DNA from 4 places in the Paenibacillus sp. JT22N1 genome. Region 2 is predicted to be linked to each of the others. Evidence: riboswitches for the same ligand, from Rfam matches in the RefSeq annotation. Region 2 holds a riboswitch; each other region holds the start of a gene.
What was found. Region 2 has a riboswitch for ZMP and ZTP ahead of rpiB (ribose 5-phosphate isomerase B). Riboswitches for the same ligand answer to the same signal wherever they lie in the genome.
Positions count from the first base shown of each region.

Region 1: it holds a riboswitch for ZMP and ZTP, as region 2 does, so the genes downstream of both, AC58UU_RS03855 (DJ-1/PfpI family protein) here and rpiB (ribose 5-phosphate isomerase B) in region 2, are expected to answer to the same signal.
Region 3: it holds a riboswitch for ZMP and ZTP, as region 2 does, so the genes downstream of both, AC58UU_RS32685 (DJ-1/PfpI family protein) here and rpiB (ribose 5-phosphate isomerase B) in region 2, are expected to answer to the same signal.
Region 4: it holds a riboswitch for ZMP and ZTP, as region 2 does, so the genes downstream of both, AC58UU_RS01545 (bifunctional 5,10-methylenetetrahydrofolate dehydrogenase/5,10-methenyltetrahydrofolate cyclohydrolase) here and rpiB (ribose 5-phosphate isomerase B) in region 2, are expected to answer to the same signal.

Region 1 is NZ_JCAUAW010000002.1:993-8,324, reverse strand. It holds partial or broken gene AC58UU_RS03870 (GerAB/ArcD/ProY family transporter) at 1-819, shown strand, start outside; gene AC58UU_RS03865 (Ger(x)C family spore germination protein) at 816-1,943, shown strand; gene AC58UU_RS03860 (hypothetical protein) at 2,056-2,277, shown strand; gene AC58UU_RS03855 (DJ-1/PfpI family protein) at 2,796-3,389, opposite strand; ZMP/ZTP riboswitch at 3,452-3,530, opposite strand; gene AC58UU_RS03850 (GlcG/HbpS family heme-binding protein) at 3,681-4,154, shown strand; gene AC58UU_RS03845 (sugar phosphate isomerase/epimerase family protein) at 4,216-5,046, opposite strand; gene kduD (2-dehydro-3-deoxy-D-gluconate 5-dehydrogenase KduD) at 5,047-5,799, opposite strand; gene AC58UU_RS03835 (DeoR/GlpR family DNA-binding transcription regulator) at 5,818-6,573, opposite strand; gene kduI (5-dehydro-4-deoxy-D-glucuronate isomerase) at 6,608-7,332, opposite strand, start outside.
Region 2 is NZ_JCAUAW010000028.1:24,683-32,014, reverse strand. It holds gene AC58UU_RS34625 (ABC transporter substrate-binding protein) at 1-995, opposite strand, end outside; gene glyA (serine hydroxymethyltransferase) at 1,133-2,383, opposite strand; gene AC58UU_RS34615 (TIGR01440 family protein) at 2,450-3,055, opposite strand; gene rpiB (ribose 5-phosphate isomerase B) at 3,096-3,554, opposite strand; ZMP/ZTP riboswitch at 3,658-3,738, opposite strand; gene AC58UU_RS34605 (low molecular weight protein arginine phosphatase) at 3,815-4,408, opposite strand; gene AC58UU_RS34600 (manganese efflux pump MntP) at 4,466-5,026, opposite strand; gene AC58UU_RS34595 (L-threonylcarbamoyladenylate synthase) at 5,091-6,164, opposite strand; gene spoIIR (stage II sporulation protein R) at 6,221-6,979, opposite strand.
Region 3 is NZ_JCAUAW010000023.1:97,789-105,120, reverse strand. It holds gene AC58UU_RS32710 (hypothetical protein) at 1-557, opposite strand, end outside; gene AC58UU_RS32705 (hypothetical protein) at 860-1,054, opposite strand; gene AC58UU_RS32700 (DMT family transporter) at 1,263-2,120, opposite strand; gene AC58UU_RS32695 (MarR family winged helix-turn-helix transcriptional regulator) at 2,242-2,688, opposite strand; gene AC58UU_RS32690 (GNAT family N-acetyltransferase) at 2,854-3,324, opposite strand; gene AC58UU_RS32685 (DJ-1/PfpI family protein) at 3,402-4,001, opposite strand; ZMP/ZTP riboswitch at 4,061-4,139, opposite strand; gene AC58UU_RS32680 (hypothetical protein) at 5,387-5,530, opposite strand; gene AC58UU_RS32675 (SDR family NAD(P)-dependent oxidoreductase) at 5,614-6,426, opposite strand; gene AC58UU_RS32670 (TetR/AcrR family transcriptional regulator) at 6,488-7,066, opposite strand.
Region 4 is NZ_JCAUAW010000001.1:334,462-341,793, forward strand. It holds gene AC58UU_RS01515 (polysaccharide deacetylase family protein) at 1-336, shown strand, start outside; gene racE (glutamate racemase) at 453-1,262, shown strand; gene AC58UU_RS01525 (M14 family metallopeptidase) at 1,512-2,387, shown strand; gene AC58UU_RS01530 (hypothetical protein) at 2,490-2,699, shown strand; gene AC58UU_RS01535 (DUF2524 domain-containing protein) at 2,741-2,941, opposite strand; gene AC58UU_RS01540 (hypothetical protein) at 3,260-3,439, opposite strand; gene AC58UU_RS01545 (bifunctional 5,10-methylenetetrahydrofolate dehydrogenase/5,10-methenyltetrahydrofolate cyclohydrolase) at 3,566-4,429, opposite strand; ZMP/ZTP riboswitch at 4,492-4,571, opposite strand; gene AC58UU_RS01550 (FAD-dependent oxidoreductase) at 4,653-6,902, opposite strand; gene AC58UU_RS01555 (helix-turn-helix domain-containing protein) at 7,026-7,332, shown strand, end outside.

The DNA.
Region 1 (7,332 bases), on a different contig from region 2:
TATCTCTTTTACTACGGATACACAGGTCTCGTATATACGATATTGATTACAAAGCAATATCTTCTGCAGCATACCCCTGCTTATATCATTATGCTTCTGCTGCTCATTCCCACTTATGTTATTGTGCGGAACGGACCACGCATATTGGGCAGATATGTGGAAGTGATTATACTCCTATCTCTTTGGATCCCCTTCGTTTAGTTGATCCCGCTTAAGGACGCTCATTGGCTCCGTCTGCTTCCTGTGCTTAAAGAAGGATGGAAGCCTGTTTTCGCAGCGTTACCTGGCACTTTATATTATCATATAGGTTTTTCAACCACGTTTATTTTGTATCCGTTTCTCAAAAACAAGCGGAAGGCTTCAGTAGGAATCGTTATCTCGTATACACTGACGATGCTCATGTATTTGCTAATTACCGTTACCTGTTTCGTCTATTTCGGTCCAGATGAAATTATCGCGTACAACGAGCCGACGATCAATGTATTGAAAGCTATCGAGTTTAAGATTATATCACGGATCGAAGTGCTATTTATCGCGTTTTATTTGCTTATCTTTTCATTGTCATGGATACCCACGATGTACATGAGCGTTTTTTGCACAACTTGGCTAATCGGAAAGCAGGACCACCGTAGTCATTTGCGGCTGCTTTGGCTATTCATCGCTGTGGGCACGTATTTCTTCATGCCTACTTTTTTTCAAAGCGAACGGATGAATACTTTACTTGGTCAGATCGGTTTTGTTGTCGAGTACATAGTGCCTGGTTGTTTACTCCTGTATGTATGGATACATGATCGTTTGGGGTGGAGGAAGCACTTATGAACAAGCGGCCGCTGTACGTTTTGATTATTTTCATGATTATTATCGTTATTGTTCCGGGGTGCAGTGACCGGTTGGATATGGAAGATTCCACAAACAACCTCGCTCTTGGCATGGATCTCGATAAAGACAACAACTTGCTTGTATTTTTGAATAGCCCTTCTTACGGTAGAGATATCAAGAAGAAAACATTAGAAGTCGAAGTGAAATCGCTAACGATTCGTCAATCGAGAGAGCAGCAAGATGAATTTGCACCAGGTGTAATTACAGGAAGAAAGGTTCAAGTCATGCTTATCGGGAAACGCATCTTGGAACATGAAGACTGGTTCCGGATACTTGACGTCTTTTTTCGTGATATGAAAAATCCATTAACACCCAGAATCATCGCAGTCGATGGATCTATTTCCGACATTATATATCTACATCCGAAAGATCTGCCGATGTTACCTTTATTGTTGCGGGGGATGGTCGATACGAAGAGCGCTCGATCGGAAACGGCAAAAACAACACTGCAGCAGCTTCATTGGCAAATGTATGAGAAGGGGGTTACGCCTTATATTTCCGAAATTCAGTTAGACAAGGCCAAACAGATCAAGCTGGTTGGCGTAATGCTGCTTGATCATAAAGGGAAATATAAAACCTCGTTGAACACAGAGGAAACCGGTTTACTTCAAATATTGAATAAAAATGCCAAGAAACCTGTTAGCTTTACACTTCCGATTCCTGGTGAAAAGAAGAGCGGTCCATTCCATACAGACCATTTAAGTATATCGGTTCAAGGAATGAAAACGAAAATAAAAACCTCGTATAAGCAGAACAAGTTTCGGTTCGATATCAACATTAAAATGCCAGTCGGTATTACTGAACTTTTATTCCCTTTTGATGTACGAAAGAATGGAAAAGAGTTAGAGAAAATGATTTCTGAACATATGCAAAAGCAATTCGATAACCTCATCAAAAACATACAGAAGCATCAAATCGACCCAATCGGACTTGGTCTCTACGCTCGGGCCCACGAATATAGTCAATACAAGAAAGTGGAGGATCATTGGGGAGAAGCGCTATCGAAGGCGGACATTCACGTTTCCATTAAGGTGATCATAGGAAGTATGGGGCCCGTGAAGTGACTGGTCTTGGAGCAGGTACCCCTTTTTGACAAAAAGTAGATAAGGTTTTGAAGTAAAAATTTGCGTTTTTTTCTTCGTGCCTTTACACTTAAAACAAAAATGGAGTGGTGAAATGAGTAAAGGCAGAGTTTGGAACAAGGGTAAACGCAACGGGGGTGGCGGACCAGCGCCTGGAACAAGTTATAAGGAAAAGCTCGCGGCCACCATGCAAGCGGAAGGTAAACCCGCCCCGATTATCGATCTTAAGAATCCGATTAACCAGGTTCAACGTATGAATCGTGAGAATTGGGTCGAGAGACCCGTTCGTGTTAACCGTGAACAACCTAAAAAATAAGGCAGATAAGCCTATCCAGACACTTTATGAGTGTTGGGGGGGCTTATTTTTTTTTGGAGGTTTAGCCCTGTTAAGAAGTGGAGATTTGGATTGTTTTCTGGTATGAGTGATTTGGACAATATGAGAGTGGCTGTCCAAAAAGTTTTCGAAGATGTCTGAGAGATAGGCAGTACACGCAGAGTTTGCCGCCCTGTGACGCAATGATGAAAAGTATCGTTACAGCATTAAAACGAAGTTTGAGCTCCATTGCAACAATGTAAAATATCGTTCCATCAATCTTTTATGAGCCGTTATACTCCCAATCGCCCTCCTAACGATGTAAAACATCGATGCAGCAATCGCAATGCGACCTCAACTTGAATCTAACGATGAAATACATCATTGCAACAAATAGGCTGTGCAAAAAGTACATCAACCTTAATAAACGCACTCGCTCACTCGCTCACTCTCACGCTCACACACACACTTTTGCTCTCGTCCAAGGCAAGTGTAAGCCGTTTATCCTTATTAGTAGGTAGTTACTCCAAATTCACATTAAACAACCGTCCCGATTGATAGTACGGGTAATCCATCTTTTGTTGAACTTGTTGCACGAAATGAGAGTCAGTGAGCGATTCAATCACGAATAATCCTAAGTCAATGGAGGCAGAAACGCCGCCACCGGTAAAGAGATTCCCGTCTCTGACGATTCGTTTTTTTACAACTTCGGAACAGTACGGCGTCAATAAATCGTAGGCGGAAGGATTGGTGGTTGCCTTTTTTCCATGCAGGAATCCGGCTGCACCTAGTAACAACGCACCAGTACACACAGAAACCTTGTAAGTCACATTAGCTGAGGTTTGGAGCCAAGAGATGAAGGCAGCGTCGAATCTTAGGCTTCTCGTTGCAAATCCGCCAGGTACAAACAGGAGATCGTATCCTGATAGATCGGGATAGACATGTGTTACCTTAACGGTTAAGCCTCGGTCGTCCGTAATTTCCCCCTTATTGGAGCAGAAATCCCAAGAGACATTCTCTTTAGCTCCCAAAATGCCCATCCATGTGATAGCTTCATAAAAGCCGGTAAAATCTAACGCAGTTACCCCATCAAAAAGTACGAATGCCATTTTCATAAACAGCCACCTGACCTTTCTACTGTCATTGAAGCACAAAAAAGCACTTGATCAAGGATCAAATACTTTGCCCAGGCGTACGGCTGTTTGCAATGTGCTCCCTCATGGTTATCCATGTTTACGCCAGTCACACATCGGTTCAATTTCTATAATCTTACAATTGCTCGCACCGAAATTCAATATCTTTTTTCAAGTGATGACCATGACTTAAACCCTTAACGTCCCCATATGAATGGAAGAGGCGTTTGTTGCGCACTTCATAATGGCCGACAAGCAGGGAGGGAAAGACTTATGAAATCGGTTTTTAAGCTTGAAGTAGAGGAAGCGAGGGTCATGATCGCAGCAGGCATACAAGCGGCAATAGAAGCGAATGCAGCCGAAACGATATGTATCGTAGACGATGGCGGGTATCTAATTGCGTTAGAAAGAATGAATGGCGCTCGCAATACGAGCCCGGAAATTGCCATGGCTAAGGCGTTTACTGCTAGCGGTCACAGGCGATCAACACATTTGTTCAATCAGCCAGGTGGCCCTGCGACAATCCATGGTGAGGCATTTGGTATTCATGCGATGATGCCGGGCAAGTTTGCTATTTTCGTCGGGGGATTTCCGATTGTGGTGGGCGGCAGTGTCATTGGCGGAGTCGGCGTAAGTGGTGGGAATGGTGAGGATGACATAGCGGTGGGGGTTGCGGCGTTAAAGGCGCTGCAGTCTTATTTGGGTAACGCGTACGAAGTTATGACAGAACCAGATATAAAGAAATAGGCGTAATTCCAAATAGGAGGGCCCCACTCCCCCCAATGATAGAGAGAACGGGGCCAATTTATTAAGTCAAAAGGCTTCTCACGTATTGAACGGTTTCGTCAATCGTATCATCAGCAAGCTGTTCTAAGGAGATATCGATGCCTGGTTTTGCCCGGTACAGCTTTTCCAAAAACGATTTCGTTTGGAAAATACCCTTACCAGATCGTACCTCTTTCCGCTTGTCGTTCTGAATGACAACATCCTTAAGATGGGCGAGGACAATCCGGTCACCAAAAGCAGCAAATGCCTGATCAAGGAAAACATCTTGTGAATCTATTGCTGTTGGCGGGAGCAGGTTAATTGGATCAAACACAACCCCCAGATTGCTGGAAGGAATCTCATCCAGAATTCGAACCATTTTCTCACTGCTAGATAACGTGTGAGTGAAAACAGGTTCGAGTCCGATGAAGACACCCCAACGTTCCGCTTCTTCTGCTAATTCTTCAACTGTTTGCTTAAGGGTTGCCCAACCAATGGCCTCATAACGCTCGGAATCCTGCGAGAGGTAAGTCGTTAGTTCAGCCGTTTCCGTCGCAACGATAGAAGTACCAAAGTCTCTGGCGAAACGCAGATGCTCTTTGAACCGGTTGATTTCATGACGCCGCTGCTGCGGATCTGGATGAATCGGGTTGATATAACAGCCAAGTACGCCAATCCTGATACCAGAACGTTGGAATTGCTCACCAATGTGGTTGGCTAGAGCAGGGCTAAGCCTACCGAGGCTGGTGTCAATATCACTAATTGCTTTGCTGAGTGCCAGTTGAACGAAGTCAATGCCTCGTCCGCTTATCTTCTCTGTTAATTGCTTCAATGGAAGATGGCCGACGGTATGGGCTAACGTACCGATACCCATCTATCTAGCCATCCATCCGCCGTCCACGCACAGTACGTGTCCGTTCATATAATCCGACGCATGTGATGACAAGAAAACAACAGGACCTTTCAAATCCTCTGGTGAGCCCCAACGGCCTGCCGGGATTCGATCTGTAATGGATTGTGTGCGTTTCTCATCTTTGAGGATAGGTGCTGTATTATTAGTCGTCATGTAACCAGGAGCGATGGCATTGATCTGGATGCCTTTCCCAGCCCACTCGTTGGCTAATGCTTTGGTAACACCAGCAATAGCATGTTTACTTGCTGTATAACCAGGAACATTGATACCGCCTTGGTAGGTCAGCATAGAAGCGATGTTCACGATTTTACCGCTGCCGCGCTCAATCATGTGACGGCCTACTAGCTGACACAAGAAGAACGCAGAGTTCAAGTTCAGATCTATGACATCGTGCCAATCTTGACGCGCATGATCGACAGCCGGCGTACGACGGATGATTCCGGCATTATTCACGAGAATATCGATGCTGCCGTAGATGCCGATAGCTTTATTTACAACATCCTCAAGGATGTCTTCGTTGCTAAGATCAGCTGCGATCAGCTCGGCTTTGCCGCCTAAAGCTCGGATGGCTTCGACCGTTTGCACGCTTTCAGAAGAGGAAACGGCAATGATATTAGCGCCTGCTTCTGCAAGACCGATAGCCATCGCTTGACCAAGACCGCCGGAAGCGCCGGTTACGAAGGCCGTTTTGCCTGATAAATTAAAAAGTGTCATGAAGGGTACTCCTTTTCACTATTGAGTTACGATCTGGATGCCAGCATCACGAAACTGCTGGGCGGTATCCGTCGGTAGGGCACTATCCGTTAGAATCATGTCTACTTCGGACAATGCTGCAAACGTTCGCAAGGCACATTGTCCGAATTTGTTGTGATCGGCAACGGCGTAAACCGTTGCGCTCGATCCAATCAATGCACGTTTATAATCGGCATGATCACTCGTGTAGATGGTAAAGCCATGCTGCAAATGAACACCAGTGGCAGAAATGAACGTTTTCTGAATGTTGAGCGTGTTTACATATGCCACGGCTTCAGGACCTGCAAGCATGTTGCGCAGACGGTAGCCGCCTGGAACAACCAACCGAATTTCTTCCTTATGCAGGAGCTCGGAAATAATATATAAATCATTCGTTACAACTGTAAGCGGCTGATTATCCAGCCGCCTAGCAATTTCAAGTGTTGTACTTCCGCCATCAAGCGCAATAATATCTCTTGGCTGAATGTATCGCAGAGCAATCGTTGCAATTTCGGATTTCTGATCGGCATGCTTAATGATCGGCTCTTTTGTCGAAAGTATGCCAAGCTGATCACTCTGAGCAAGCATTGCGCCACCATGAATGCGGACAAGCAGCCCTTTTTCTTCAAGTTTGGCCAAATCTTCGCGAATCGTTTTACCTGTAACGTCCAGGCGTTCACTAAGCTCGTTAACGGTTACTTCTTTCTGCGCTAGAAGTATTTCCATAATTGTTTCATATCTGCGTAAAGGGTTCATCGGTTGTCATCCGTTTCTAAATAGAGGTTACCGACTATTTTAAATCTTTCATGGCCACAGCGTCCATATCATCAAAAATCTGATTTTCGCCAGCCATGCCCCAAATAAAGGTATAGTTGTTCGTGCCAACACCGCTATGAATGGACCAGCTTGGGGAGATGACTGCTTGCTCATTGCGCATAACCACGTGACGTGTTTGCTGCGGTTCGCCCATCATGTGGAAAACAACAGCATCTTCCGGCATGTCAAAGTAGAAATAAACTTCGGAACGACGATTGTGTGTATGAGAAGGCATTGTATTCCACATGTTGCCTGGCTTCAGAAGTGTCATACCCATAACGAGTTGACAGCTTTTTACGCCGCCTGTGTGGATGTATTTGTAAATCGTACGCTCATTAGAAGTATTGATGCTGCCTAAGTGAGTAGGAGTAGCTTCGCTGATGGCGACTTTCACTGTTGGATATGTTTGGTGAGCTGGCGTTGAATTAAAGTAGAATTTCGCTGGCTCGGCAGCATTTTCACTTGCGAATGAAAGGTCCTTCGCCCCAAGACCAATATAAATGCAATCTTTGGAATCCATATTGTAAACCGTTCCATCAACGGTGATCGTGCCTCTGCCGCCAACATTAATAATACCGATCTCGCGGCGCTCTAAGAAATAATCAGCAGCCATTTCTTTCTTGTCAGCTTGCAGTTGAAGTGCGCCTGTAATAGGAAGCACGCCACCAATGATGAAACGGTCAACGTGGGAGTACACTA
Region 2 (7,332 bases):
GGCACGCAAAGCAGTTCGATCCGATCCAGGTGGGCAGACTCCCGGTAATAATCCTCGAATGCTTCGAATGTTACGCCTCCTTCATCATACCTCGTAATTCGGAACGGCCCCGTCCCAACGGGGAGCATGCCTGGATCACTCACTTTCTGAGCGCTGTACACATCAGCCGGTACGATCGCGGCCTGATAGGAGCTTACGTAGTGAGGAAACATATAATTCGGCGCATTCAACTCGACTCTTACGGTCAGCCGATCCACTGCGCGGATGTCTCTAACGGATTCCAGCAGCCATCGGTTTGGAGAATCTTCCGTGCCTAGCGTACGTACCCGATTAAGCGAAAAGACTGCATCTGCCGATGTCATCTCACGACCATGATGGAATCGCACCCGTTTACGTAAATAAAACGTCCAGATCGTTGCATTCTCATTACATTCCCACTCATGGGCCAAACCTGGCTCTAAGCTGCCGTAAGCAGGATCAAAATAGAGCAGCGTATCGAAAGCCTGCTTCACGAGATGGAGATCGCCAGAGAAGAGCACATCCACAGGGTCTAGGGTCAAAACTCTCATCTGCATCGGCAATCGAAGGGTTTTAGGATCGCCAGACTCAAGGGTCCCTCTATACCCAAAGTAACTTCCTAACCAAGCTAAGAATCGATCCATGACTCCTGGATCCAATCCTTCTATTTGAAACAAACTCATCGCGCTGTTCAAATTCCCCTGTTCAACATGCAATTTTGCTTCAGTAAACAAAAGATCTTCGACGGAAGCCAGAAACCGGATCATAGAACGGTTGCCGCGCCCGCGACCAGGTGTCCAGGAAATCCATGCCATCTCAATCATCTTGCGAATCAATATTTTCACATTTCGTTCCGTACAATACAGGTAACCGGCTATTTCTTCAACGGAGACGGGCACATCCATATCTGTTTGTTGAAAATTGTGAACCCGCATTAATGTTGTTTTCAACTGCACGTACTGTAAAACAAGCTGCATGGATGCAACCTCCTTTTACACGAATTACCAAGAAGTATAGGTCTGCGCCCTACTTTCGTCAACAGTCCCTGGACCGATAAATGGATAAAAAAAAGCCGACTCCAGAGAGCCGGCTTGAACATTTTTTAAAACTAGAATTAATAAGTTAAACCTGGGTAAAGCGGATACTGTGCTGTCAGGTCTTTCACTAAACCGCGTGCTTTCTCCAAAACAGCTTCGTCTTTCGGGTTTTTCAGGGTAAGTCCAATCACTTTCGCGATTGTTTTCATCGCTTCTTCATTCATACCACGGGATGTTACAGCCGGTGTACCTAGACGGATACCGCTAGTGATGAACGGACTTGTTGGGTCAAAAGGAATCGCGTTTTTGTTTGCTGTAATACCAATTTCGTCTAGAACGTGTTCAGCGTCTTTACCCGAAATGTTCAAGTTGCGCAAATCGATCAGCATCAAGTGGTTATCCGTACCGCCGGAAACAAGATTAATGCCTTCAGCTGTTAAAGCAGTCGCCAATGCTTGTGCATTGTTGATCACGTTTTGTCCGTATGTTTTAAAATCTGGTTGCAGAGCTTCACCGAAGGAAACAGCTTTTGCTGCAATTGTGTGCATCAAAGGACCACCTTGGGTACCAGGGAAAACGGCTTTATCGATTGCTGCTGCCCAAGCTTTGCGCGTAAGAATCATACCGCCGCGAGGACCGCGAAGCGTTTTGTGCGTTGTTGTCGTTACGAAATGTGCGTGCGGCACTGGGTTCGGGTGCAAACCAGCAGCAACAAGACCCGCGATATGAGCCATATCGACGAAGAACAACGCGCCTACATCATTAGCAATGGAAGCCAAAGCTTCGAAATCAATCGTGCGCGGGTAAGCACTTGCGCCAGCTACGAGCATGCGAGGCTTATGTTTGAATGCAGCTTTACGAACATCGTCGTAATCAATGCGGAAATCTTTCTCGCTTACACCGTAAGCTACGAAGTTGTAGAGAATACCGGATGCATTCACTGGGCTACCGTGCGTTAAGTGACCACCGTGTGCCAGGTTCATACCCAGAACCGTATCACCAGGGTTTAGAGCTGCCAGGTAAACAGCCATGTTGGCTTGTGCGCCGGAATGTGGTTGAACGTTCGCGTGCTCAGCACCGAAAAGCTCTTTTGCACGATCGCGAGCGATATCTTCTACGATGTCTACGTGCTCGCAGCCGCCATAGTATCTTTTGCCTGGGTAGCCTTCTGCATATTTGTTCGTTAGCACCGTGCCCATAGCTTCAAGAACAGCTTGGCTAACGATGTTTTCGGATGCAATAAGCTCGATTTTGTCACGTTGACGGGCAAGCTCAAGGTTCATGGCTGCTACAATTTTAGGATCTTGTTTGCTCAAAAAGTTTGTCATATTAAATTCCTCCTACAGGGTAGTTTTATCTGTTAAGTCTTAATTCCATTTGATATGTTAAAAAGTTTAACAATCCGCATCGGGTGCGGCTGTTTGATAGAGTTGTTCCGCTTCATCAGATAGGTATACAGCTCTTGTACCGCCAATCAGCTTAGGCCGGGTAAAAGCCATCGTGACATAGGCATGGCCAATGTTACGCACTGGCGGCCTTGCTGGCACAGCAACTGGGCGCAGATGCATCCCGATGAGCGTACTGCCAATATCGATTCCGGCATGAACCTGAATCGTCTCGACAACAACCGGCTTCGCGAAATGGCGATACGCATAGGAGGCCATCGAACCTCCGGCCCTTGGCACCGGAATGACAGAGACAGGCTCAAGCTGAGGCGCATGCGATAACAGCTCTTCCTCGATAACGATTGCACGGTTCAAATGCTCGCAGCATTGAAAGGCTAAGTGCAGCCCGAACTCGCGGCTTATGCGCTGCGCCGTTTCAAAAATCGGCTTGGCTGCATCCAGCGTACCCGATGTACCGATCCTATGCCCGAGAATTTCACTTGTGCTCGTTCCAATAATCAGAATGTGACTTGATCTTAGATTGCCGACTTTGACCAATTCCCGAAGATTCGTTTCCAAAGCCTCGGAAATATTAGAAAGAATGGAATCTGTCATCGTGAGCCCTCGTTTCTGGAATTTCCCGTTAGGAAATATTCTATGGATGCAATGTGAAACGGTCTTCGATACTTTGTACTTTGTTAATGCGATTCTGGTGACGAACACCTTGGGAAAACTCGGTTTCAAGCCAGATTTTCACGATTTCCTCAGCTACACCCGGTCCAATAACACGTTCCCCTAAGGCAAGTACGTTCGTATCATTGTGCTCACGCGTCGCTTTCGCTGAAAAAAGATCATGCACGAGTGCACAACGGATGCCCGGAACCTTATTCGCGGCAATTGACATCCCGATACCCGTTCCACAAATTAGAATACCTTTGTCAGCTTCACCTGAAACTACTTGCTCACAAACTTTAAGCGCATAGTCGGGATAATCGACCGAATCTGCACAGCTGCAGCCGTAATCGACGACTTGGTGACCTAATGACTCAATAAAAGGAATGATAACATCTTTCAAACGATAGCCTGCATGATCCGCACCTAAAGCAATTTTCATGAATAGAACGCTCCTTTGCATGTTCGAATTCGACCATCCTATTATATCCCAAAGCTCACCAGAAAACGAAAAAAAGAGCGGACACGCTAGAAAACGCGCGTTGCTCTTTTGCCCAGGCGACCGGCCGTATAGCTCAATGCTCCATTGTGGTTACTCCCACTCGTCGCCAGTTACATTGAGTCTTGATTGATAGATCTATTTTATCGCATTCTACCCCATGTGTAAAGACGTATCCGTAATTCGTATATCTAGAACCTGAGTTATTTGGAGCCTTCGTTTCTTGTACGTATTTTCTGAACCAATTTATCTAAACTCCCGCTGATTTCCTCAGCCGTTTGTCGGTAAATCTCTATGGAGCCTCCGAACGGGTCCGAAATGTCAAAGTCAGGAATCGCATGTTCAAGTTTATAAATGCGGCTTCTTTCTTCTACAGATACTGCTTGCGAAAGAGCCTGTTTGAGCTGAAGCTCCGTAACGAGCTGCTCCCTTTCCTCAATCGCCTGTAAAATATGAGCGTCATCCTCGACGTACTCTTTGAGCGTAAAAATCTTCTCAATCGCACCCGGAAACCGCTGGATGACCGTACGCTTATGACCCATCGTCATCGTCAAAATGAGATCAGCCCAATTCACTTCAGACTCTTGGATCGCCAAAGAACTAATGGAATCCTTGAACCCCGCTTCCTGTAAAAGCGATGCACTATTTCGGGAAATTGGACCGCCCGTCACCGCGGATACCCCTGCTGAACGAACCTCCGCCGCAAGCCCTTCTTGGTGCACCCTGATACGCAGCAAACCTTCTGCTAATGGACTGCGGCACGTATTTCCTGTACAGACAAATAGAATTCGCAACATGATTCCCTCCTAATCGTAAGCTAAGCTAAGACGAAAACTTTCTATACCCCTATTGTATCATAGTAAAAACTTGATCCCAAACGTGAGCAAAATAAGCCCCCCAAACGCCTCGCCGTACTCGCCTACCCAGCCGCTTACCTGTCTACCAACCAATAAACCGGCGATGGATAGCAAGCCTCCAAACAGACCAAATATTAACACCGTCAACAATATATCCGTAGCGAACATACCAAGGGATACACCCACAGAGAATGAATCAATACTGACACTAAGTGAGAAGATCGTCAGGCCCAAAATTGACCTATGATCAAAAGAAGTCGCTTCTTCTCCACGAATCGAACTATACACCATATGCGAACCCAGCAGAATGAGCAAACATCCCCCAGCGGCTGTAGCGACATTACCAAGCAGCGAAGAAACATATTGCCCCATAAACATACCCATTAAAGGCATGAGGACGTGGAAAACAGCAATTACGACGCTTATTTTCATAATATCAATTAAACGAATTCCCTTCATCCCTATGCCAATCCCTAAGGAAAAAGCATCCAGGCCCAAAGCAATCGCCATAATAATAATTGTTATCAGCTGCCCAAATTCTACCCCAGATGCGAGCATAGTGCTATCCCCCTTGTCCACGTTTCTCTCTCAAGATATGCGGACAAACAGGGAATCATGCTAGCTAAACACGTACAAGCCGATGACCGGCTGCCTTACGAAGTCGATTCATAATCGCAAGGCCAATCCCCTTTTCTGGACAGCCCTCTGCAGCAATATATTGAATGCCTTCTTGATCAAATTGCCTTAACGCAGCATAAAGATCCTGAGCGATTGTTTCCGGTTGCGATAATGATCCGCAGGCTATAACCACATCAGCTTCGTAACGAGAAGCTCTCTCCTCAAAAGTAAGAATACCCGTTGACTCGCCACGTGCTTTGGCTGCATCAATATCGTTTTGGATCCATTCAGCAACAGATTCTGTATCTTCACCCTGAACGATATGCATAAATCCTTTTGGTGCGTAATGTGTATACTTCATCCCAGGAGCACGCGGTGTTTCGGAATCTTGTACCTCTTCCCGCTCTGGCTCATGAATCCGAATAGCAGGCAGTGCCGATTGCAGCTGCTCCGCCGTAACACCGCCAGGACGCAAAATGTATAGCTCACCGCCTACAAGCTCGATCACAGTCGACTCGACACCAACCCCAGTTGCACCACCATCCACAATCCCGCCAATCCGACCATCTAAATCATCTCTGACATGAGATGCGAGTGTTGGACTAGGTCTGCCTGAGCTATTGGCACTCGGCGCGGCTATGGGTAGTCCCGCTTCACGAAGAAGCTGCAAAGCCACGGGATGATCCGGAATTCGCACACCTACAGTCTTAAGACCAGCGGTTACTAACGGCGAAATGCCACCTGTTTTCACAGGCAGCACAATGGTAAGAGGACCCGGCCAGAAAACCTCCATAAGCTGGCGATGATCCGCTGTTACACGATCAGATTGAATTAAACTTGAGAGCTGTTCGACATCAGCAATGTGAACAATCAGCGGGTTATCTGAAGGCCGACCTTTCGCAGAGAAAATCCTTTCGACAGCTGCCGTATTCGTAGCGTCTGCCCCTAGACCATATACAGTCTCTGTAGGAAAGGCTACTGTTTCACCACTTCGGAGAAGCAGGGCAGCTTCAGCTAAAAACCCACCTATCTCGTTCCCATTACCCTGATCCACTTTCCAGTATTTTGTCACGATCATCTATCATCCTAACTTCAAAATAAAATTCTGATCCTAAATGGTAATGGTGACTTTTCTTAGCTGAACCACGATACGATCTTCTTCACCATTTCCCAGATAAAAAACTTAACTTGTGGCTGCTTTGCATCAACGGATTCCGTTTTTTCTTCAACTTGTGCATCCTTAACGTCTTTAGCGACAGGCTTAGACTTGTCGGGTTTAACCGTTGGAGCAGCTTTACTGTTTTTCGTTCCAGGTGAAGGAGAGGATTGCACCTTACCATCACCCTCTGTTTTCGCTACAACAGCAGCCGATGCTACTGCTTCACCGGACAAAGAATCCACGAAACATAATGGCGGAAACAACACACACCACCAGTTCTGACCTTCCCCCGTTCCAATCGTCACGCGCAGCGCTTCATATTCTCCCGCTGGGTACACTTCATTTCCGTACATTTTTGTTGGAAAAGGAACTTTACCGAGCTCAACTGTATGTGAATAGCTATAGCCACGTGCTTCAATCATTTGTCCTACAAGGATATCAAACTCGGGCAAATGGGCTATTACCACGGCTCTAGCATCTTCCAGCGTTTGCGGCCCAACAACCCATTCCTGCATACGAGCAATAATAGCATCACGAATCTCGCGTTTCAACGCTTGGTCCTGCGCCGAATCCGAGTTTGCTAGAATACGTAAGCGAATAGATTCTTCCGGTATCGTAGGCGAAATAACCGCCGCATTTGAACGATTCGATTCCCAACAAGTTATCATAACAATAAGTGCAAAAGCTACTAATAATAAAGATTTATAAGAATGACGATTAGATCTCTTCACCATGAGGAAAAGCCCCTTTCCCTTCGCTTCTACTAGCCAGTATGGGCAATAAGAGGAGGAGCTAAACCTAGTAATCTATTTAAATTTGTGAAAAATGATAGAGTTGGGTGGGATGGATCGTTGGTGGCGGAAGTGGTGGCATTCAGGCTGAAGAGGATGGGTTTAGCGGTGAAAAACACTTTACTAGAACCGATTACCTCGGAAATAGCCTGGTGACCCAAACACCCTCGAAACAACCATTGAGCTTGGCTGTAAGAATGAAAAATATCGCTAAGTGACTCCTATGCTCATATAAGCAGCTTTAGCGATGAAAAACACTCTTAGCAGACCCAAATTCCTCCGAAACAACCTTCGGT
Region 3 (7,332 bases), on a different contig from region 2:
GGAATATCACGACCACCTGGCGATCTACTGTTCTGTATCGAAATGGCTTCCTCGGGTGATTTTGGTTGCTCACCGTCTATGTCTTTTTTCAGCACATATCCTTTTGTGCCATCCACACCTATAGCACTGATTAATTCAGGTTCCGTTTCTGGAGAAGTAGCATCTGTGGCAGAACCGTATGTCTGTCCGTTTTTATTTTTAGGATAGTTCATATTCTTAGTGCCAATATGAAAAGAACCAATTATGCTTTTCCCATCAACATCATACAGTGGGACATCACGACCAGGTTCACCGAGATAATCTTTTTTCAGCACATATCCTGCAATGCCATTCACACTTCCTGCATGGATTAAATCAGGTAGCATTTCAACAGAGGTGGATTCTTCAGTAGAACCGAATGTCTTTCCATTTTCATTTTCGGGATAGTTAGGAGGATTTGTGTGGCTTTGATTAATCGTACTTTTAGCATATGTGCTTTGGAATGCCATTGCACCTCCCACTACACAAACGATAAAAACAACACCAATCAATATTCTGATGCCTTTAGAATACATCATCACTTTGTTCACTCCCTAAAAGTTTCTCACTCTTCACTCTATAGCCGTTCGTCTCGCCCGTTTCACTTCTTATACGACACCAAATAATGGAAAGTTGCGTTAAACTGCCCGTTACTTCAACAGACAGAGGCAGCCGATCGTGTGCCGGCTGCCGTCATGTCGTGATTGAACTATCGTTCTCCGTTAGTTCAGCGGATCTTCCTGATTTATTTAGAATTAGCTATAAGTTCAAAATAAACAAATTGGTAAAGGTAAACAAGATACTTAAAATAAAATGTTGTACTTGTCATTGAATAAACCAATTATTTGCCTGCGTAATAATCAAATAACTTATTACTATGGTTTTTCTTGCTTAGAATAGCGTCAGCTATATCTATAGTTAAAACAGTATCATTAGTAAATCTTGTGAACCTATCGTAAAGCTTAAACTTTGTAGATTTGGTATTATGCCATTCAAATACTGAACCTATTACATCCCCAATAACAGCACCTAACATAATTCATCTCTTCCCAAGGACTTATTTAATTTATGTTATTCCATGTAGAATTGGTAAAACCTTCAAAATTAATATCCAGGAGCCGAGAAGTCAGCAACCATGTTTGGCAGCCGACTTCACTTATTGATTATTGCGTTCTCGTTATTTTAGCCCTGAAGGGCAATTAACTAATGTGTGATCTATAAGGTGATAGATGCATCAAGCTTAATCAAATGGTGATGAAAATAATCCCCGTGAAAGTCGCTCCAATACCAATCCACTGGTTCCATTGAAGCTTCTCACGCCATATCAATACTCCCCAAAGCAGGGTAATGATCGCAAAAAGTGATGCGGCTGTAACAACGATAGAAGTTTGCTCAAGCTCTAGGCCGATGTTGTAGCTGACCAGTGCGACGGAATCAAACACTCCAATAGGCACTAGCCATTTCCAATCTTTTGTCTGAGGTTTGTTAATAGGACGCTTCAACATCAGGAAGACAAGCGGCAAAAGCAATGTTGCTTGCAATCGACCAATCCATACGGTAGCGATGCCACCCAAGGCCGAGCTAGGAAAACGGAGCCCGAAGAAAGCTGCGCCAAGGAACAGTGCAGCGAGACCCGCCCAGATGGTTCCACTGACGAATCTTTCCTTGTGAAGAAATCGAGCCTGAGTACTGCGCAGCGAAGTTACAAGGACACCGAGAATTGTCAAAACCACTCCAACCATCGCAAGCATGCCCTGACGTTCGCCAAAACAATACGCAAGTACGACGGTAACCGCCGAAAAGCTGGAAGCAACCGGTGCGACCACAGCGGCATTCCCTTTAAGGAGGCTTTGGTATAAAAACATAATTCCCACCGCGTCGACACCCATCCATAGGCTTGCCTGTGCTGTGGAACCGGGATGAGCTATAAGAGTTTGCCATTGACCAGTCAGCAGAAATACAGCAGTTAAGAAAAGAAGGCCTGTTGCCTGCATGAAATAGAAGGTCGAATAAATACCTAATTTCCGACTGGAGATTCCCGCTAGGAAATCCGCCGTGCCAAATAAAAATGCGGATATCATTCCGTAAAGAAGACCCGACACATAAACCACCACCTATTACATAATTTGAATTTATGATTTAATAATTTACGAATTCGAAATATTATTCCAAAAAAAATTAATCGATCCTCCGAGCAAATATCCCCTCATTAATGCGAAGATTTCACTTTAACTCTCTCTTAGCAACTGTGCCCAATTGTTTTAATAACTCGATAGCTTGCAGCTTTTCTTCTGTTGCCAGCCCTTTCATGCCTTCATGCAGCGCTTGAAACTGTAAGGGAAGGATCTCCGCCATCTTTGCATCGCCTTCCGGTGTTAATGCTGCAATCACAATACGTCGGTCCTTTGCATCATCTTTACGGACAAGATAGCCCTTTTTCTGCAGACTGTCGACCACGTAAGTGATACTGGCGTTGGCTAATACAATCTTCTCTCCGATCATTTTTAACGGATGGGGACCTTTGCTATACAATAGTTCCATAACCGAAAATTCGGATAGACTTAACCCGTGGCGTTGCGCATCGATCTGCGAATGTTCCAATACACTCTTGTAAGCTCGTGAAAGGACGATAAACAATTTCAATGTAGCTTGTAGATCCTGATCATTCATACAAATCCCTCTATAGTTCGAATTCGAAATTTATGAATCAATACTATCACGATTTGTTTTTTCGGTCAATAAACTCTTCCTTCTTCAATGCTCAACAATCAGAACGACTGAGCCAGTTTTGAACAATTAATTATCACATTTCAACATTACGTTAGCGGAATACTATTAGTCCCACTTTTTCACAAAAGTTACTCTATGATAATCAGATTTAAAGAAGTCCTTTTCAAAGTTTACTTGCTCATAACCGATACTCTGGTAGAAAATTAGCGTTTTTTCATTTCTGATATGACCCAAAGTGTGTAGAATCACCTGTTTCCCACCAATTAAATGGACCTGATTACATATGGTATCAAGTAGTAATTTTCCGATTCCCTTACGTTGACATTCTTTATGAACTGCTACCCCAACTATTTCATAAAAGCCTGTTTCGACATCAAAAATATATCCAGCATGGCCAAGAATAATATCGGAATGTGCCACGTAATACCCGCAGTTCTTATGATCCTTTATCTCCAAAAAATCAGACCACCTTTGCGGGTATTTATCAATGATGAATTCTGGGAATTGAAGAGGATGACTTGCCATAATATCATTAACTTGGCTTCGATCTTTATCTTCCAATAAACGTATAATCAAGCCTTCACCCCCTAAATTATATGAAGCTATTGAAAATAATTAACTTTCATTCGTGATTTGTAATTTTAACTATTCCATCACTCGTACGGCATGAAAACACTAGTCAATTTCCCTGAATGATAGTACGGGTAATCCATCATCTTTTTAGTCGTTTCCGTTACATCTGTACTCGTTAATGATTCAACAAGGTACAAACCTAAATCGATAGAAGCTGAAACACCTCCGCCGGTAAAAATATTCCCATCCCGTACAATTCGAGCCTTAACAACCTCTGTGCAATAAGGAGTCAATAATTCGTAAGCAGATGGGTTCGTTGTCGCCATTTTACCAGTTAAGAACCCTGCGGCACCTAAAAGCAAAGCACCCGTACAAACAGACACTTTGTATTCCACATCACGAGCACTTTGTATCCAAGAAACAAACTCTATATCGTATCTCAATTCTCTGGTAGACATACCTCCGGGTATAAATATCAAATCATATTTAGACAGATCTGGGCTAATATGCTTTATCTTTATTGTCATACCACGGTCGTCTGTAATTTCCTCGTGTTTTGCACAGAGATCCCAAGACACATCTTCTTTAGCATTTAGAATTTTTAGCCAAGATACCGCTTCATAAAAGCCGACAAAATCCAATGTTGTCATCTTGTCAAAAAGAATATAAGCTATTTTCATTCCATAACACCGTCCCTTTCATGAATGAAACAAAAAAAAAGCATCTGATCTTAGATCAAATACTTTGCCCAGGCGAACGGCGTTTGAAATATGTGCTTCCTCGTGGTACTCCACGTTTCGCCAGTTACACATACCAAATATTTACTTTATTATAGTCCGAAAAAACTAATATAATCAAGTTAATTATCACGTTAACCTGCCCTTTAGCTTAATGCTGGGGACTGCAAACCCCGCCTAATAAAGTTCGTTAATTATTTAGCATAATCATCTCCTGTTTGGTGACAAATAAGTTTTGAAGTGGTGTTTTCGGGCAAAAAACCTGAATTACAAATAAGTTTTGAAGTACTTCTTACAAACTATTGCTTACAGTCTCTTTCAACTATCGTTCTCCGTAATGACTTCTATTTCTTTCCCACTTATTTTTAAGTCGGTATCTTAAAAAATGTATTAATGTGAAGAGACCGAAAATAGTAACAGCTTCCACGAAATAGTGAGTCCAAACAAACTGATAATGAGCGATCACAAAGTTGTTGTTATGGTAATCAAAATCAGCGTATTGCACAAATCCATTAAGGTATAACCCGTAAACTACGTATCGTGACGGTTAGTGGTGGGATATCTGATCGGCTACAGCTGCTTGTTGGAAGGAATAGTGAAATGGGTATCGAAATGGGGTATTGACCTAATGCGGAACTATCCACTTGAACATATATTGTATATTACCAGTACACTCGTCTCTGTCAGCCTCTCATTTAAAACATCTCTCTCTTTATGAGAAGGTGTTTTTTAGTTTCCAACAACAGAAAAAAACGATCCGTGTTCGCGCATCTATTTCGCGATAGGAACCGTTTTTGTTTTTCTCGATATTAGTGTTGTATTAAAGAATTTTACCACACACAAGTTGCTGATAAGATGATTACCAAAAGAACAAAAAGAACCAAAACAGCTGCTGCGCTAGTACCTACTCCGCTCATATTTACTCATTCCCCTCAGTGAATTTTCATTACGATATAAACATATGCTCCCTACATAGTGATTGCTTGGACATAAGTCAGGCTGCTTGATGGAAGGAATAAAAAAACCGTTCCTCCTAAATAGAGAATATGGTTTTCTGTTATTCTATATTGTTGATTTCAACCAAAAGAAAAACCGCCTCATGATAAAGCGGTTAATTGAACTATCGTTTCCGTTAGTTCAACGACTTGTGGTACGGTTCACCGTATCATTGGATAGATTAACAAAAGTGAAGGGTAGTGCTTAGCTCAATGGTTTCACCATTTTAAGATTTAGTAAAATTAGTTCATGGAAGGCGTAACAGAAATAGCCCCCTGCATCTACGGCAAAAGGGCTATTCTAAGGGGGCATTTCATCTACGGCTCTTTTCCTTACTTATGATACGGTTCACCTTCATTAACGGCTGGAGCTGGCTTTCGTGTAGCCTCCGGCCCACCAGGTCGCGCAGGAAAGGCAGCTGTTCCGGGTAGCTGCGTACGTAGCGGACTAGGCGAAGCGCTCACCTTCGAATGCAAGATTCCTCCTCAAGTGTTCATTAATAAGATGGCTCAATTAACAATCTACATTTGGAGGATCTCGTCTTCAAACAGAACTATCATCAATCCGCTTCAGCCGAACGCTCATGCCATACGCTGAGCTCTTTCAGCTTATTGTTATACGATTCGCGAATCGTGTCTGCAGAATAAGATCCAACCGGCAGCCGGAGCGGCACATTACCGCTTTTAATGACGGAAATAATATATTGCACCGCTTTGGCCGGATCGCCGATCTTGACGTTCGAAAATCCTTTTTGAAAAGCTTCGTAATACGGCAGGTACTCCGGCTTCATCACGGAGCGGTCCATCGAGTGTCCGATAAACTCGGTTGCGAACACGGCCGGTTCCACGATGGTTGTCTTGATCCCGAAGCTTGCGAATTCCTGTGCGAATGACTCAGAGAAGCCTTCGACCGCAAACTTGGAAGCGGCGTAAAGGCTGAACGGCGGATAGGACACTTCTCCGAAGAAAGACGAGAAATTAATGTAATGCCCCGAGCCTTGACGCTTGAACACGGGAAGCGTCGCGCGAATGACATCCAGTACGCCGAACAAGTTAACGTCGAACTGTTTCCGGATTTGTTCATCCGTATACTCTTCCAGCATGCCGAAAAGTCCGTATCCCGCATTATTCACGACAATGTCGATTTGCCCGAATACGTCAACGGCTTCTTGAACGGCGGCTTGAATTTGGTCCTTCTTGGTCACATCCAGAGCAGCAAGATGGACACGATCCGGTGCCAACGCTTTAAAATCCTGAATAGCATCAAGTCTGCGCGCCGTTGCAACGACTTTGTCTCCCGCTTGAAGCAGCTGCTCCACAAAATGGCGGCCAAATCCTGTCGAAGTTCCTGTAATAAACCACACTTTACTCATCGTAATTTCTCCTTTTTATTTGAGATCGATCGTTCTAATATTGGCAAAAAAAAAGCTTTACTTAGGCATTAAGCATCGCCATTGTAAAATCGGCTATGCGGTAAAGCTTCTCTTTGTCGGCGGAGGTTCGAGCAAGTACGCGCAGCCCCACCATCGTGTTATGAATATTCGCCGCAAGTTCGCTTGCGTCATGGGTCGTGGCGAACTCTCCGTTTTCCTGTCCCTTTCGGATCAGTCCGGCAATAAGCTGTTCCGTCCGGTCAAAGCTTTCTTCAGCCATAACGTCCACTTCGGGATCCCACGGAGCAAGCTCCACCGCCATATTAACGAGCAAGCAGCCCAGCGGCTTCTCTTCGTTTCCTTCAAACATATAGTCAAATAGAAAACGCAAAGCTTCTTTTGCGCTTTTGGCGCGAGTAACGCCTGAATCAAAGTGCCCGAGCAAGGTCTTGCAATAACGGTCGATGACTTTTAGAAACAATTGATGTTTGTCTCCAAACGTATCGTACAAGCTTCTGCGATGGATGCCCATATTCTCGACCAGGTCGTTGATGGATGTCTTCTCATAGCCTTGTGCCCAGAATAAATGCATCGCTTTCGTCAGAACTACGTCCTCATCAAATTCCTTCACTCTAGGCATTATGTTCTCCTCCTTCCCCTTTCTTTATTCCACATCGAGTACTATACCATAATGAGAACGATCGGTAAATAACATTTTTTACTGATCGTTCCCGTATTTTTCGCTGTCACTTGTGATAGGGTTCAGCATATCACAAGTAAACTAATCTGCCCGTTACTTCAATGAACAAAAAGAGGAACTACCGCGAGGTAAGCTCCTTAACTATCGTTCACCGTTAGTTTAATCACTTTTATAAAGTAACCTAGTATATACGTCCCATGAATAAG
Region 4 (7,332 bases), on a different contig from region 2:
ATTACGGATTTCGAAGCCTTATATAAAAAACTAACAGGTAAAGAAGTCGAGAAATATTTCCGCTTTCCTTATGGGCATTACAATCTACATAATTTGAACTTAGTATCCAGCATGGGCTATACATCTGTGTTCTGGTCTACAGCTATGCGAGATTGGGAACCGAGAGCCAACGGAGCCGAGGATCCATACAATGACATTATGAATAATTTACATGATGGCAATGTGATTTTGATGCATCAAGGATCTTTAGAAAATATGCAGGCTCTTGCTCGTATTTGCAAAGAGATCAAGAAAAAAGGCTATGAATTCGGAATTGTAAGTGAGCTTCATTCCTAAAAAATAGGTGTCGACCAGAAATCTGATACTTTCACCTAGGTACCTTTCAGCTTGTACGCTCATATCCTATCCATGTGGTTACGTAATTCATTAACCGGCAAAGGAAGCGGATAGGTGTGCAGCAAGCGATAGCCGTACTGGACTCCGGAGTCGGAGGATTAACTGTAGTAAAAGAACTAATGATACAGCTTCCACAGGAAAAAGTGATCTATTTCGGAGATACAGCGCGAAGTCCCTATGGTCCCCGCTCTGCTGGAGAAGTAAGAACCTTCACTCGGCAAATCGTCGAGTACTTAATTCAGTTTAATCCTAAAATGATTGTTATCGCTTGTAATACAGCAACTGCAGTGGCTATAGAAGATATTCGTGAGCGGGTATCTATTCCCGTGATTGGCGTTATTTCGCCTGGGGCAAGAGCCGCGATCAATACGACGCGAAGCGGTGTTATCGGAGTTATCGGTACGGATGGAACGATTCGCAGCAATGCTTATGAATATGCGTTAAGGTTGATTTCCCCGAACATTGAAGTATATAGCGAAGCTTGCCCGCTGTTAGCGCCGTTCGTAGAAAAAGGGCTTTTCGGTGCGGATAGTGCAAACGAGGTTGTCGAGCAATCGCTCAGACAGCTAATCGGCAAGCCGATAGATTGCTTAATCCTAGGCTGCACTCATTACCCCTTCCTAGTGGAGGCCATTTCTCGTGTCATGGGACCGGATGTGACATTGATTTCTTCGGCAGACGAAACGGCAAGAGAGATCAGCACGATCCTTTATCATCGCGACATGCTGGCCTCATCGGGGCAGCTTCCTATCCATCAATTTTTTTGCAGCGGTGAGCCGGAATTATTTAAGCAAATTGCTCAGAATTGGCTGAAAGAGCAAATTTCTATAACGCCTGTCGTTTGGCAGGTGCCTAATATTTTATAAGTCATGAAAATAGATCCTGATGGGGTCTATTTTTATTTTTATAGGAAGCTAAGATGCATAGCGCCCAACAATTTCCAAAGATTATTCTCACCAAGCTAGGGGTGTTGTAGTTTATACAACAATTCACACACCCAAGACTCTTTCGTCCGGCATCGGATAAAGGTATCTCCGCATGAATCCGCATGATTCTAAGCCTGCGGGCATAATCATAGCCATACGAACTAAGTAAATGGGCTGTGAGGTGGTCGTGTGTTAGGATACGGGTATTGGACACTTTGTGAAGAACTGAATCGGCTCTGCAAGATATATCCTTTTCTTCATGTAGAAGAGATAGGCGCAAGTGTGATGGGGAAAAGCATACCAGCTCTGCGAATTGGTCAAGGTACGAAAGAGATTCACTTCAATGCATCGATGCATGCCAATGAATGGATAACGACACCGTTAGTAATGCAATTCGTGGAAGACCTTGCTTGCTCCTACGCAAGAGGGACGGCATGGCACGGCAGCAACATTAGGCGGCTCCTATCGGAGTATTCACTTTGGGTTGTACCGATGGTGAATCCCGATGGCGTAGAACTTGTTCTGTCTGGTGTTAACGAGGAACATCCTCTCCGAGAGCCGCTGTTGAATTGGAATGGAGGATCGCTGGATTTCAGAAATTGGAAAGCCAATATTCGCGGTGTTGATCTCAATGACCAGTTCCCTGCACACTGGGAAGAAGAGGCAATGCGTAGAGAGAAGGCTGAACCTGGTGAGCGCGATTACGGTGGAGAGGCACCGTTAACGGAGCCGGAGGCAGCAGCTTTAGCTCAATTTACAGAAAGACATGACTTTGAGCTTGTCGTGGCGCTGCATACCCAAGGTAGGGAGATTTATTGGAATTATCGCGACTATGAGCCGCCGGAATCGGAGGCATTTGCCGAGCGATTAGCCCTAGCCAGCAGCTATCAGGCCGTTAAACTGACGGACAGTGACGCGGGTTACAAAGATTGGTTCATCCAACAATTTCGTAGACCCGGCTTTACCGTTGAAGTAGGATTTGGGGTAAACCCCCTGCCAGTGGAATCTTTCGCAGCACTCTATGAGGAATTGGTTCCGATCCTATTGACGGCGATGGAATTTTAAAATTTGTCATAGACAAGTATAACGAACTTGAGCATGCTTCCCAAGAACCGTTCCGCCCAGACTTCATATACTGAAGTAAGGAAACAGTTGGGAGGCGTGGATATGGCACCACCTAAAGGGAAGGGCAAGGCATCCAAGAAGAAAACACTTTCATCCAGAGTGCAATACACGATGAGGATAGTGGAATCGTCCACATGCGCAGTTTGTAAGACGCCATGCACAAGAGGACTTCGATATTTGGCCCTAATGTCGGAGCCGGGAGCTGTTGGAAAAGGGGTTCCATGTATTTTGACAAGAAGAAAGATCAACTAATGCAAAAGTCCACGCCCCGTTATCAAAGGCGTGGACTTTCTTCATTGTGGGATATGTTCGCTTGGGATAGAACACTTATTTTCAATAAAACGAATTTGATTCTCAAGTCGATTTCGATGCTCTTCTTGTTCTTTGTCGGAAGAGGCTGTTTGCCCTTGGAATTGTTCAAGCTCTTGTTTTAAACTATGCAGGTCAGAGCCCGCATTCGCACAGTCATAATTGCTTTCTAACTGATCGAGCATATATCGGCCTCCTGATGTGAAATGTCGTTAACTCTGACCTTTCTTATGTTTCTTATTGCTTTTCTGATCCGTTGAACGTGTTGTTGTATTTTTTCTGGATTGTCCTTGCTGCGTATGAGATTCTGACATGGTTGTTCACTCCTTAAAATGTAGGATTTTGGGCGGTGCGTGATTATTATAAGCATTCGGCTGAATTTGATACGATAAAAATGAGAAATCCTCAACCGAGTCCATTGAAGGAAGAGTGATCTAATGAAAAAAGCCCCGCGAGCGATTTGAAATCGTTCGTCAGGGCTATGTGCGGTGAGTGAGTATGGATTAATGGTTCGGTGTCAGCAATTTATCTTCTAAGGATTGTTTAACCTTCTTGATTGCATCTGTCTCTAATTTGTGGTTTTGGTTAAATTTAGTGCCTGTCAATGCAAGCGCTTCCTTAACCGTCATTTCCACACGAATCAATTCTTCACCTTGCGGGATTTGCACGGAATTGTTGCCCATTTGTATCACTCCTATGTCAACTTTTTGAAGTGGAAACCTTGATTTGATGCACTTTCAATATAACACACCATGTTAGGTTAAGCAAGGGACATTAAGACCTATTTTAGAAAAAAGAATGTCGGAAACTCAGGTTATAAATTTGCTTTTTTCGGCAGCAAGGACGGTGTGTTTGAGCAGCATAGCGATGGTCACTGGGCCAATTCCAGCAGGGACAGGGGTAATTGCGCTCGCCTTTTTGTGACAAGCATCGAAATCAACATCGCCAATGTTGCCAGCATTGTATCCAGCATTGTATCCAGCATCTAAAACGACAGCACCTTCCTTAATCCAGGCTCCTTGAATAAATGCAGGTTTACCAACGGCTGCAACGACAATATCAGCTAATCCAATAATTAAGGGGAGATTGTTTGTTTTAGAATGGCAAATGGTGACAGTAGCGTTTCTATTCAGCAGCATAAGCGATACGGGTTTACCTAAAATAGGACTCCGACCAACGATAACCGCGTGCTTGCCTTCAATAGGAATCTGATAATAATCGAGGATAGCTAGAATAGCGGCTGGGGTACAGGATGGAAAGCTGGCCACTCCAAAAGCATTTTGAGCAAAGCCCAGCATGGTAACGCCATCCACATCTTTTTCGATCTGAATGGCCTCAAACGCAGCTCTTTCATCAATATGGTGTGGAACCGGATGCTGCAATAAAATACCATGGATCTGAGGATCCTCGTTTAATTGTTGGATAACGGCAATAAGTTCCTCTGTCGTAGTTGATTTATTTAGGTGGATTCGTCTGGAATCAATGCCTAGCCGCTTGCATGCACTGCTTTTCATACGTACATAGGTTTCGGAAGATGGGTCATCGCCAACAAGTATCGTAGCTAAACATGGCGGGATACCTCTTGCAGACAGTTGTTTGATTCTTTCGACTAATGTCTCTTTAATGCTTTTTGCTACGCGTGTACCATCCAAAATTAATTTTTCTGAATTCATGTTTCCCTCAACCCTTCATTTGTTTGTAAAAACACAAAGAGGTAAGGGGGATAAATCCCCCTTACCTCTGCCCAGGCGTACGGCTGTAACATCAATGTGCTTCCTCATGGGTATCCATGCTTCGCCAGTCACACATCAACTTTTAATTGATCTAATCATAATGGCAGGTTATGGAATATGCAACTCTTAAAAATGATTTATTGGTGCTGTTGATTGCTTTCGATCAACCATAACAACGGATTTCAACAATCTCTGCCCGTTCCGTCCCGTTCGTCGCTTCAACGACCACACGAAGTCGATCAGTCGTTACAACTTCTGGCAAAAGATGAACATGTTTGCGCGTATGATTATCGAGTCCCTCAGCTACTGTGGTCCAATCACCGCCGATGAAGGCCTGAAGTTTATAGTCTTTGACCAGTTCAGGAATGATCTCGAATTCCGTCCGATGATGATGTAAATTAATTAAATCTTCGTTCACGTCATCATTGAAAGTGAGATGTACGCTGCGAATCCGCACAGCCTCCGGCCAACTGGCTTCAAGCCACTCTGGCTGCGAGACCTCAAGGCCAGCCGACGACCAAAGATGAGGGCCTCCGTAAGGACGCTTATATCCATCGGCAGCTTTGTCGACTGCGAATGCAGATGTGGGAGCGAGCAGACGGAAGCAGATTGGCTTCCGAATGAATGCTTTCGCGCTCCAATCAATGACCGGCTGATGATGATGCATATCACCGAAATCTACGGCATCTTTTGATGCAGCATCATGCTTGAAGGAAAGCACACCCGTTTGTGGTCTGGCTGATAGATGGACCGAAAGCGCCGGGTTGCTTCTGAGAATGATAAAAGCATTCTGAGCGGTTTCAGGATGCCATGAAAGGGCAGCCTTTACCCACTGCTGAGAACCCTCGGCTACAGCTACTTGAATGGACGTCACCTGTGTGTGTGGGACGTAGTTCTGCGGCTTCCCAGTGCTCCAGAGCTCTACTGTCAGCTCCGTAGCTTCCGAAGCATCCAGCAGCAGCTCAATGCCGTCAATGAACGGATCTGCCGGCACGAGAAGCGCCACATGCGCGGTCAGCGGCAGCACCGACGCAGATTGCTCGAGCGCAAGTCGCGTCAAGGTGCTGGAGGCTGTCATCTCAGCGCGGAGCACGAGGTCTGCCGCATCCGCGTTCTTCAGACCGAGGACGGCTGCATCCTGTCGAAGCAGCGTCTGTTGAAGCTCGCTCAAGTGGCTGCTGTGCAGCTCGCGAGGGGAGATGCCCTTTGCCGCGCAGAGCGCGGCTCCTGTGCCCGCGGCTTCGCCTATCACGGCACATGTCGCCATGACGCGAGTCGTGCCAAAGGCCACGTGGGACGCGCTGATGTTGCGTCCCGCCATCAGCATATTCGTCACGTTGACGGAGTAGAGGGAACGGAACGGGATATGATAATTGCCGTCCATATGCATATGTTTAGATCCTTTGGCTGTGGCGTACATCCCTTGCGGTGGATGTAAATCAATGGACCAGCCACCGAAAGCAACACGATCTTCAAACAGCTCCTGTGCGATGATATCGTTCTGATTGAGTACGTAGTCCCCAACGAAACGACGATATTCCCTTTTCCCCGGAATGGAGCCGATCCATTCGAGCGTCAGGTTTTCACTCTCGAATTTACCGGAATTTTTGATATAATCCCAAATGCCATAGATGACGGAAGACAGCTCATCACGGATTCGCTCATTTTCATGAACAACATCGTGCTCACCGCCCCATTCAATCCACCAATACGCACAGCCATTATCTCCGCTGCGAATGACGCGCTTCATGGGAATGGAGGTTTGTGTGATGTCTTTCGCGAAGCTTGGTGCGATATATTTGACCGGTCGACCTGCGTCTTTTGTATAGAACAGCAGGGTGCTTCCAAGTGTAATATCGTCCGCGACGAGTGGTGCCCATTCCTCATTAAACTCCTCTTGGGCTTCACGCCCAATGCGATACTTCGCACCTGCGAGGAAACCGACTAACCCGTCGCCTGTACAATCGAGGTAAACACGGCTATTGAAGCGAATACGTCGTTCAGATCCCATCATCCAACCTGTGACAGAACGAATCGTTCGACTTGTCGCGTCACCCTCGGCTTCTACCTCATGGACATCCGTGTTTAAGAACAACGTAATATTCTTCTCTGCTTTGACTTTTTCCAGTACGATCAGGTCCCAGATATAAGGATTTCCGTCGATATTACGGTACTGGTTCTCCACGAATAGTTCACCCATAATGCCGGTTTCTCTGGCATTTCGATGAACACCATGGGAAGTAGCGCCGCATACCCAGACGCGAACTTCACTGCTGGCATTTCCGCCAAGGACAGGACGATTTTGGACGAGAGAGACAGATTGGCCTAACCGAGCTGCAGCGATTGCCGCGCAAACACCTGCTAATCCTCCTCCGACTACGGTTATGTCTGATAAAACAATTTCATGCTTCATAACTTAGCACCTCACTAGTTTGTAGGATATCTTTAATTTCATTGTAAAATATCCTATTTTCATTGAACATGCAGATAGTTACAATAGACATATACTTTATTTCAGTATGGAAGGAGTGATGCAGTGGCTTTTCGTGATGTGACTATTAAGCTCATCTCCCATGTCTATTGGCACCGTAAAGTGGAGTTTATGCTTGAAGAAGATGAGTATCCTTGTTGGACGATATTTGCCGTAGAAGACGGGAGATTCTTCTATCGAGTTGGGGAGCAGAAAGGCGAAGCGGAGTTCGGAGACTTTGTCATCTGTCCACCCCATACCGTGTTTCAGAGGAAAACACTCGAACCCCTGTCTTTTCACTTCCTGCAGTTTGTATGGGTACCTGAACCTAGTTTTGGCGATGAAGCCTTCTGGAAAGGGAAATTGACGATTA